DNA from 2 places in the Mycobacterium sp. SP-6446 genome. Region 1 is predicted to be linked to the other one. Evidence: riboswitches for the same ligand, from Rfam matches in the RefSeq annotation. Region 1 holds a riboswitch; the other holds the start of a gene.
What was found. Region 1 has a riboswitch for cobalamin ahead of A5736_RS14225 ((2Fe-2S)-binding protein). Riboswitches for the same ligand answer to the same signal wherever they lie in the genome.
Positions count from the first base shown of each region.

Region 2: another riboswitch for cobalamin. It lies ahead of metE (5-methyltetrahydropteroyltriglutamate--homocysteine S-methyltransferase); the one in region 1 lies ahead of A5736_RS14225 ((2Fe-2S)-binding protein).

Region 1 is NZ_MBEM01000154.1:43,699-48,798, reverse strand. It holds gene A5736_RS14250 (hypothetical protein) at 1-767, shown strand, start outside; gene A5736_RS14245 (DUF5313 domain-containing protein) at 775-1,173, opposite strand; gene A5736_RS14240 (limonene-1,2-epoxide hydrolase) at 1,192-1,623, opposite strand; gene A5736_RS14235 (glycosyltransferase) at 1,677-2,843, shown strand; gene A5736_RS14230 (DUF3046 domain-containing protein) at 2,861-3,067, shown strand; gene A5736_RS14225 ((2Fe-2S)-binding protein) at 3,102-3,776, opposite strand; cobalamin riboswitch at 3,815-3,958, opposite strand; gene recA (recombinase RecA) at 4,124-5,100, shown strand, end outside.
Region 2 is NZ_MBEM01000187.1:49,078-54,177, reverse strand. It holds gene metE (5-methyltetrahydropteroyltriglutamate--homocysteine S-methyltransferase) at 1-1,777, opposite strand, end outside; cobalamin riboswitch at 1,853-2,013, opposite strand; gene A5736_RS17305 (NAD(P)-dependent oxidoreductase) at 2,002-2,643, opposite strand; gene A5736_RS17300 (SDR family oxidoreductase) at 2,791-3,633, opposite strand; gene A5736_RS17295 (TetR/AcrR family transcriptional regulator) at 3,733-5,040, opposite strand.

The sequences.
Region 1 (5,100 bases):
ACACCGCCGCCGACCTTTCCGACCTGGTGGCCCAGAAGATCAGCGCCGCCGCGGACCCACGCGCCCGGCTGCTGCGACGGCGCCGCCGCGCGCTGCGGTGGGGCCTGATATTCGCCGCCGGCTGCGTGTTCTGGGCGGTGGTCACGGCCGTGCTCGCGGCCTGGGGCTGGTTCGCGTTGCTGCTGGAGATCACCGGGGCCATCGCGGTCGTCATGGTGATTCCGGCGACGTTGCTGCTGCTTCGCTACCACTGGCTGCGATCCGAGCCACTGCCGGCGAGCCGGCCCGCCAACGCGCGCAGGCTGCCGCCGCCCGGTTCGGCCGCGCGACCCGCGATGTACGCGCTGGGCGCCTCCGAACGCGGGTTCTTCTCGCTGCTGGGTGTGATCGAGCGGGGCGCCATGTTGCCGGCGGCCGAAATCCGCGACCTGACCGCGGCGGCGAACAAGACCTCGGCGGCGATGGCTTCCACCGCGGCCGAGGTCGTGTCGATGGAGCGGGCGGTGCACTATTCGGAGTCGTCGCGGTCGTATCTGGTGCCCACCATCAACGCATTCACCGCGCAGCTGAGCGCGGGCGTCCGTCAATACAATGAAATGGTCACCGCCGCAGCACAATTGGTGTCATCGGCCAACGGCGGTGGTGGTGCCGGGGGGGCGTTAGCCGCGTCGCAGCAACGCTACCGCGACGAGTTGGTCGGAGCGACGGATCGTCTGCTCGGCTGGGCGCAGGCGTTCGACGAACTCGGCGGACTGCTGCGCAAGTAGCGCGCCGCTAATCGTCCGGTCGCGGGCCGTAGCGCTCGATGTACGCCTGGTGGATGTGCGCGTCGCGCGCCCGGGCGCGTTCGTCGACGAGCCCGGGATCCAGCCCATGCACCGCCAGCATGTGCCGGCGCCACACTTTGTTGAGCGCGTGCGAGAAATACACGAACGGAATGAGAATCGGCAGCGTCATGCTCAGATGGACGTCGAGCGTAGTCGGGATGAACCAGAACGGGATGAGCACCAACACCGCCGGCACCGCGACGCGGATCATCATCCGCGCGACGGCGCCCTTGCCGGCCAAGTCGTTGCGCACCCAATCCCGCATCGAGTCGGGTAGCCGCCGCCCGCAGCAATAGCGGATGTACTGCAGGGCGTTGGGCTTGGTGCGGACGCTGTCGTTGGCCATGTCTGTCGTCATGCCCTGTCAGAACGACGCTTTGAGCGACGGTATTACCAATGCGGCAAGCCCACGCGCCGTGGCCTTGAGCATGTCGAAGAAGTCAAAGTAGTCGCGCCACAGGGTGATTCGCCCGTCGTGCACCTCGAACACGCCGCAGACCCAGAACTGAAGCCGCAGCGGACCGAAGATCAGCGCGTCGCTGCGTTCGGTGAGCACCGCGGCCCCGTCCGCGGCGATGCGGTGGATCTTGACCTCGAACGCGGCACGCCCGTCCATCTGCCGGAACAGCTTCATCGCTCTGGCGCGGCCATGGATTGTCGGCAGTCCGACGTTCTCGTAGACAAGATTGTCGTCCAACGACGCCTCCGCGGTTTCGTAATCCGCGTCCTGCAAGGCGTTCAGGAAACCTTCGACCGTCCTGGTGTTCGCGACGGCCGTACCAGTCGGCTCGGTCATGGCTGCCAGCGTAGGCGAGCCGGGCCGTCCGGCGCTGTGGCAGGGTGGGGATGATGCGCGTCGCCGTCGTCGCCGGGCCGGATCCCGGGCACTCGTTTCCGGCGATCGCGCTGTGCCTGCGGTTTCGCGAGGCCGGCGACGAGCCCACCCTGTTCACCGGTGAGGAATGGATCGACACCGCCCGCGGCGCCGGGATCGACGCGGTCGCGCTGGACGGCCTCGCCGCCACCGACGACGACGTCGACGCCGGCGCCAGAATCCATGGGCGCGCGGCGCGGATGGCGGAGCTCAACGTGCCCGCCCTGCGCGAGCTGGGACCCGACCTGGTGGTGTCCGATGTCATCACCGCGGGCGGCGGCATGGCCGCCGAGCTGCTGGGCATTCCGTGGATCGAGCTCAACCCGCATCCGCTGTACCTGCCGTCCAAGGGATTGCCGCCGATAGGCAGCGGACTCGCGCCCGGCACCGGCATCCGCGGCCGGCTGCGCGACGCCACGATGCGCGCGCTGACCGCGCGCTCCTGGCGGGCCGGGATCAAGCAGCGTGCCGCCGTCCGCCTGCAGATCGGGCTGCCCGCCGTCGATCCCGGGCCGCTGCGACGGCTGATCGCCACGCTGCCGGCGCTGGAGATGCCTCGTCCGGACTGGCCGGACGAGGCCGTGGTGGTCGGCCCGTTGCACTTCGAGCCGACCGACCGGGTGTTCGAGGTCCCGCCGGGCCGCGGGCCGGTGGTGGTGGTCGCGCCGTCGACCGCTGCGACCGGGACCGCCGGATTGGACGACGTCGCGCTGCGGCACCTGACGCCGGGCGACACGCTGCCGGCGGGATCGCGGTTGGTGGTGTCGCGGCTGGACGGACCGGATCTGGCCGTGCCGCGGTGGGCGGTGGTGGGGTTGGGACGCCAGGCCGAGCTGTTGACGCACGCCGACGTGGTGATCTGCGGCGGCGGTCACGGGATGGTGACCAAGACGCTGCTCGCCGGCGTGCCCCTGGTGGTGGTTCCCGGCGGGGGAGATCAGTGGGAGATGGCCAATCGAGTGGTGCGTCAGGGCAGTGCGCGGCTGGTCCGGCCGCTGACCGCCGACGCGCTGGTGGCCGCGACCAACGAGGTGCTGTCCACGCCCCGCTACCGCGAGGCCGCTCGCGAAGCGGCCGCCGGCATCGACGGGGTCGCCGACCCGGTGCGGGTGTGCCACGAAGCGCTGGCTCTCGCGGGGTAAGGCGCCGGCCGCCCAGTATCTTGGCTGGCGTGCGGCTGACGGAGTTCAACGAACGGGTGGTGTTGCGCTTCGGCGCCGCTTATGGCGCATCGGTGCTGGTGGATCACGTGCTGACCGGGTTCGACGGCCGGACTGCGGCCCAGGCCATCGAGGATGGCATCGAGCCGCGCGACGTCTGGCGGGCGTTGTGCGTCGACTTCGACGTGCCCCGCGATCAGTGGTGAAGCCGCGCGCTTGGGCGTGAGCGACTACGCACACTCATCTGTTGCTACGGCGTATCCGGCGAAAGACGCAATCGGCGCACACGGACTTCCCGGGGATGCGATAGAAGAGGCAGCAGCTGCGACGCCTGAAACCCAGGTGTGCGCTGGTGATCACACCGCATCCGGCCAACATGCCGGTGTCCAGCAGTGAGTCGGTGATGTCGAGGATGGGGCCGCGCAGATCGGGCCGGGCCGAGAGCAGGGTTCGCGACGCTCCCATGAGTGCGGACGCGATGTTGCCCGCGAGCAGGGCGGGGGCCAGTTTGACCCGCAGGCCGGCGGCGAACGGCTTCATGTGTTGTTTCACGACGATGCGGTACAGCAAATCCGCGGAGGGCGAGTCGACGGCTTGTCCGACGGGCTCGGGCATTCGAAGTTGGGCCGCGTCATCGGCGCGCTGCAGGCCTTTAAGATCCGGAACGACCCCGTGCCCCAGCGCGCACGCGAGCACGGGTGACCACAGGCGGGTGGCGTGGCCGAGATGAACCAGCGAGGCGGCGATCCGCAGGTCCGACGTGCGATAGCGCCGGGCGGTGGCGTCGATCAGATCACTGAAACCGTCGGCGTAGGACTGCCCGACCGGATGCCATCCGACTGCGTCGCCCCCGACAGTGAAGGTGAAAAACCGTTTGTAAGAAGATATTTCGGCCAGCTCGGCAGAAATGTCCATGCGCGACCAAACCTCTCTGGGGAAATCCGCCCCAGTTGTCGTGAGGAAGCGCTGACGGTGAGTATCTGGCTCTCGGGTCAGGACGTGTCCGTCCCCGATCACAGTGGCGGGACCGCACCGGATTCACACCGGTTTCCTCGGCTTTAGCAGGCTGCTTTGGCCCCGTCAGCGCCTTTCGGTAGCAAATGTTGCCATACGCCGTTACCGTGCCCGGCGTGTCCTCTTGAATCGAACACGTGTTCGGCTACTGTGGTGAGCGTTCGGAGACTTGTCGGACCCCGCGCCTAGGGTCACGGCCAACCGACCGATACCGGTCACCGAACACACCGACGATAGGAAGAGGCACCATGACGCAAGCCCCCGACCGCGAGAAGGCTCTCGACCTGGCGATGGCCCAGATCGAAAAGAGCTACGGCAAAGGCTCGGTGATGCGTCTCGGCGACGAGACGCGTCAGCCGATCTCGATCATCCCGACCGGATCCATCGCACTGGACGTGGCCCTGGGCATCGGCGGCCTGCCGCGCGGCAGGGTCGTGGAGATCTACGGTCCGGAGTCCTCGGGTAAGACCACCGTCGCACTGCACGCGGTGGCCAACGCCCAGGCCGCCGGCGGCGTCGCGGCGTTCATCGACGCCGAGCACGCCCTGGACCCCGACTACGCAAAGAAGCTCGGCGTCGACACCGATTCGCTGCTGGTCAGCCAGCCCGACACCGGTGAGCAGGCGCTGGAGATCGCCGACATGCTGATCCGCTCCGGCGCGCTGGACATCCTGGTCATCGACTCGGTCGCGGCCCTGGTGCCGCGAGCGGAACTCGAGGGCGAGATGGGGGACAGCCACGTCGGGCTGCAGGCCCGGCTGATGAGCCAGGCGCTGCGGAAAATGACTGGCGCGCTGAACAATTCGGGAACCACGGCGATCTTCATCAACCAGCTCCGCGAGAAGATCGGGGTGATGTTCGGCAGTCCCGAAACCACCACGGGTGGAAAGGCTTTGAAGTTCTACGCGTCGGTGCGCATGGACGTGCGCCGGATCGAGACGCTCAAGGACGGCACCAACGCGGTCGGCAACCGCACCCGGGTCAAGGTCGTCAAGAACAAGGTGGCGCCGCCGTTCAAGCAGGCCGAGTTCGACATCCTCTACGGCCGGGGAATCAGCCGGGAGGGTTCGCTGATCGACATGGGTGTGGATCAGGGCTTCATCCGCAAGTCCGGTTCCTGGTTCACCTACGAGGGCGAGCAGCTCGGCCAGGGCAAGGAGAACGTCCGCACTTTCCTGATGGAGAACGCCGACATTGCCAACGAGATCGAGAAGAAGATCAAGGA
Region 2 (5,100 bases), on a different contig from region 1:
GAATCGCCAGGGCCACCTGGTTGGCGGTGTCGGCCAGCGGCTGGTCGTCGCGCACGAACGACCAGGCCAGGATGGTGACCGGGCCCGTCAGCATTCCCTTCACCGGCTTGTCGGTCAGGGACTGCGCGTAGGTGATCCACTCGACCGTCATCGGATGGGTGCGCACCACGTCGCCGTACAGGATCGGTGGCCGGACGCAGCGGCTGCCGTAGGACTGCACCCAGCCGTTCTGCGTGGCGAAGAAGCCCTCGAGCTGCTCGGCGAAGTACTGCACCATGTCGTTGCGCTCCGGCTCGCCGTGCACCAGCACGTCCAGGCCGAGTTGTTCCTGCAGGGCGATGACGTCGGCGATCTCCTTGCGCATCTTGCCGATGTACTCGGCCTCGTCGATCTCGCCGGCCCGAAAAGCCGCGCGCGCCTTGCGGATTGCCGACGTCTGCGGGTAAGAGCCGATCGTCGTGGTCGGCAGCGGGGGCAGGTGTAGCCGCGCCTCCTGGCTCGCGCGGCGCGCGGCCGCCTCACCGCGATGAGTGCCCGACGCGACGATCGAGTCGATCCGCGCCCGGACTTGTCCGTTGTGCAGCCGTGGGTCGCCGCGACGGGAGGCGACGGCGGCGTTGGACGCCGCGATCTCGTCGGCGACCGTGTCGCGTCCGTCGTGCAGCGCCCGCGCCAGCGTCACTACCTCGGCGACCTTCTCCCGCCCGAAGGCCAGCCAGCCGCGCAGGGCATCGTCGAGCTCGGTTTCCGGCTCCAGCGAGTACGGCACATGCATCGTCGAGCACGACGTCGACACCGCGACATGGGCCGCGGAGCCGAGCAGGGTCGCCAGTTTGCCCAGCGCGGCCTCCAGGTCGGTGCGCCAGACATTGCGTCCGTCGACGATGCCGGCCACCAGGGTCTTGCCGGCCAATTCCGGGATGCCGGCCGCGGCCGTGTCGGCGCCGGCGACCAGGTCGACGCCGATCGCCTCGATGGGTGTGCGGGCGAGCCCCGCCAGGGACGCGCCCGGGTCGCCGAAGTAGGTCGCGACGTGGATCGCGGGGCGGTTGCTCACCGAGCCCAGCGCGTCGTACACGGTCTCGGCCAGCGCGGGCGCGTCGGGGGAGATGTCGGTTACCAGCGCCGGCTCGTCGAACTGCACCCACTGCGCGCCGTTGTCGGCGAGCAGCGACAGCAGCTCGGAGTAGATCGGGACCAGCTCCTGCAGCCGCTCGATCGGTGCGCCGCCGCCGTTGACGCCCTTGCTCAATAGCAGGAAGGTCACCGGCCCGATGACCACCGGACGCGCCGGAATGCCTTGTCCGAGCGCCTCTTTCAGCTCGGAAAGGACCTTGTCCGGGTTCAGCGCGAACCGGGTTGCGGGCTCGATCTCGGGAACCAGGTAGTGGTAGTTGGTATCGAACCACTTGGTCATTTCCAGCGGCGCGACCTCGTCATTGCCACGCGCGGCGGCGAAGTAGCGGTCCAGCTCATCGGGGACGTCCGCGGCCCTGGCCGGTAGGGCGCCGAGCATGACGGCCGTGTCGAGCATCTGGTCGTAGTACGAGAAGGTGTTCACCGGCACCGAATCCAGGCCGGCGGCTGCCAGGCTTGCCCACATGTCGTGGCGCAATGTGGCGGCGACGGACTCCAATTCCGATCGGCTGGTGCGTCCGGCCCAGTAGCCTTCGGTCGCGCGCTTGAGTTCGCGTTTCGGGCCGATGCGCGGCGAGCCGGTAACCGTGGCGGTGAATGGTGGACTACTTACCAAGTGAGTCACGATGTCGTCCTTCATTCGACGGTTTGGCACACCAACCGCAACGGCCACGGCCAAACGCCCATTCCACGAGGCGATGAGCCCGCCGGACACGGCGCGCCCGGCACAGCCGGCAGGTCTTCGGACTCGCAGGCGCACTGTCGTGGTGCTCCTACGGGCTTACCGCTGCGGGACTGTCCCGGACTTTCACCGGGTTCCCTCTCGCGACGCGTGTCTAACATGCCTCGCTCGATGCCGGCGCGTCAGTCGGCCAGCGCCTCCGCGATGGGCACTTCGCCATTGTTGAATCCGATGGTGCGGCGGATGGTGGAGTCGTCTGCCAGCGCGGCCGCGACGACGAGCGCGACGTCGGCTCGCGACACCTCACCATTGCCCTTGCCGATCGCGATCCGGCCGGTGGCGGGTTCGAGGGTGAGCCGGCCCGGTCCCAGCACCGTCCAGTCCAGCGCGCTGGAGCGCAGATGGGCATCGGCGGCGGCCTTGGCCTCGGCGTATGCAAAGAACGGATTATCTTGCGATACACCATGATCCGGGCCGGCACCGAAGTACGACACCATCACGAACCGCGGCACGCCCGCCTGCCCGGCCGCATCGATGGCCCGGATCGCGGCGTCGCGATCGACGGCATAGGTGCGTGCCGGATTGCCACCGCCGGCTCCGGCGGAGAAGACGACCGCGTCGTGCCCGCTCAGCAATTCGGCAAGCGCGGGGGTATCCAGCTGCTCGATATCGGCCACCACCGGCTGGGCGCCGGTGGCCGCGACGTCGTCGGAGTGCTCGGGATTGCGGAAGACCGAGGTCACCTCGTCGCCACGCTCGGAGAGGATGTGGGCCAGCTGCAGCGCGACCTTGCCGTGGCCGCCGATGATGACGATGCGTGCCATGCCCCGACGGTACTGCGTTTGCGCCGAGCGCCCGGCTGGCCGGGCAGTCGCGGCTTTGCGCCCGGCTGGCCGGGCACTCACGGCTGAGCGAGGCTTGGACTATGCGGCGATCCGCTTCGCCCGGCTACGCCGCGCTCGCGATCGCCCCTAGAGTTTTACCCGCCCCATGATCAGGTCGATGATCGGCTTGCCGGGCGGGTAGGCGCCCGTGAGCGACGCCATCGTGTGCCCGTAGTCCACCAGCAGCGTGATCCCGCTGATGCCGAACGCGGCGGCGCTGTTGAGGAAGCACATGACATCGCCCATTTGCTCCGGGGTATGCACCTTGGAGCCTGTCTCGTCGCGGTAGTCCTGCGCGAAGGTGAGCCATAGGTCGGCGTTGGCCTGGGCCAGCGGGGTATCGGTGGGGCCCGGGCAGATCGCGTTGATGCGGATCCCCTTCTTCAGCAGCGGATAGCCCTGGGTGGCCACGTAGGCGTTGACCACCTTCTTGGAGAAGCCGTAGTGGATGATGCCTTCCGATTCGTGCGCTTTGACCCAGTCCTGGGCCGTCGCGAAGTCCGGCGTGGCCAGGAACTCGTTCAGCAAGTCCAAGTCGTTCTCCCAGCCCATGCCGGCGACCGAGGAGATGAAGCAGATCGCCGCGCCCGAGGGAAGCTGGTTCTTCTCGAGCAGGCGCTCGAGCAGGTACCGGTGGCCGAGGAAGTTGATCGCCATCAGGTCCGTCGTTCCCTCCGCAATGCCGGCGGCCGAGAACACGGCGTGGACCGGGCCGTCCAGCTGCTCGAGCGCGGCGTCGATCGACGCGGGATCGCGCAGGTCCACCTGGATGGACTTGGCGACGTCGTAGTTCACCGGCGCGTAGTCCATCACGATGACCTCGGCGCCGAGCTCGCCCGCCGACTTGGCCGCCGCGGCGCCCATGCCTGTCGCACCACCGACAACGAGCGCGCGCTTGCCGTCGTAGCGCAGCCGATCGACAATGGTCATGGAAATCCCCTTCTCGGTAACTGCCAACCCGGTTCTAACTGCACAACTGTATGGGTAACAGTTATTTGGCTCAATACCGGGTCCGGATTAGCGGCGGCCCTACTTGCCGCGCACGGCAACACCACGCAGGACGGTGTCGCGGGCGTGCACCAGCGCCGTCCGACGGCCGACGGCGCGAAGGATGTTCTCCGGTATCCACTGCAGGCCGATGACGCACCGTGCCAGCATCGCGGTGGAGGCGGCGTCGACGCGGATCTCGCCCGACCGGATTCCATCGGAGAGCAGTGATTTCATCTGGCGAAGGCGCGTTGCGTACAGCCAACCGGGGTTGGGAGTGTTCGGCGGGGATTGCCGCATCCAGGCGAGCTGAATCCGGAACTCGTCGGAAAACCGGTCCAGTGCGTTGACGTTGACCCAGCTGAGCGCGTCCAGCTTTTCGATGGGGGTGGCATCCGAACGCAGCACGCTGACCCATCCGGCCTCGACCTTCCTGCCGAAGGACTCCATGATCGACGCGAGGAGTTCGTCCTTGGATCCGATCACGCGATAGACGGTCCCGGTACCCATGCCCGCGGCCGAGGCGATGTCCCGGATCGTGGTGACTTCATATCCCTTGCGGCCGAACTCCGTTCGTGCCACGGCCCGGATGTGGGCCGCCTTGTCGCGGGGATCGGCCTCGCTGTCGTCGGCCCACGTCTCGATCACGTCACTGGCGGCCTTGAAAGCGTTGGACCGGTCCAGCGCCGAATCGGTAGATGGCCGGGCCGCCAACCCTTGCAAGATGATTCGGCACAGCAGCTCGGCCACCTGGTCGGCGGGAGCGGTGTGGCGCATGACGTCGAGCCCGACCTGCAGCATGGTCTGGCAGACGCGGTCGGCCAGCGTGGGAAGGTCGATGTCTTGTTTGATGTAGCCGCTCCACCGGCCGGCGCGCAGCGTCTGCAGCATCGCCTGCTGAATCGCGGTGGGCTGCTGTTGGGTGAGCTTCACGAGTTCGGGATCGGCGCTCGGCCCCTCGTAGAACGACATCTGCAGGGCAGCCGCGTGTTGCACGGCGCAATTGGCGATCGCGGATCCCAGCTGGATGATCTGCTCCGCGACGGGCCTCGAGTCGGGTTCGTCCAGTCTCGCCTGTGCCGCCAGCCCGATGCGGTCCAAATCGTCCTGATACCGGCGTATCAGCTCGACGAGGATCGCCTCTTTGGACTCGAAATGGTGATAGAGGCTGCCGGGGAGAATGCCTGCTGCGTCGGCGATTTCCTGTAACGACGTCCGCAGTCCCGAGGAGGCGATCAGCGATGCAGCCGTCTGCAGGATCTCGGTGCGCCGCGTTCCCGAGTCGTCCGTGCCGCCTTGATCGAAACGATCCACCGGTCGCCCCGCAGCCAATGATTCGGCCTTGGCCATTCGTCCTCCCGCCGAACCAAATCTTTGTTAAAGGCTACCAGACTTCCCGGAATAAACTCG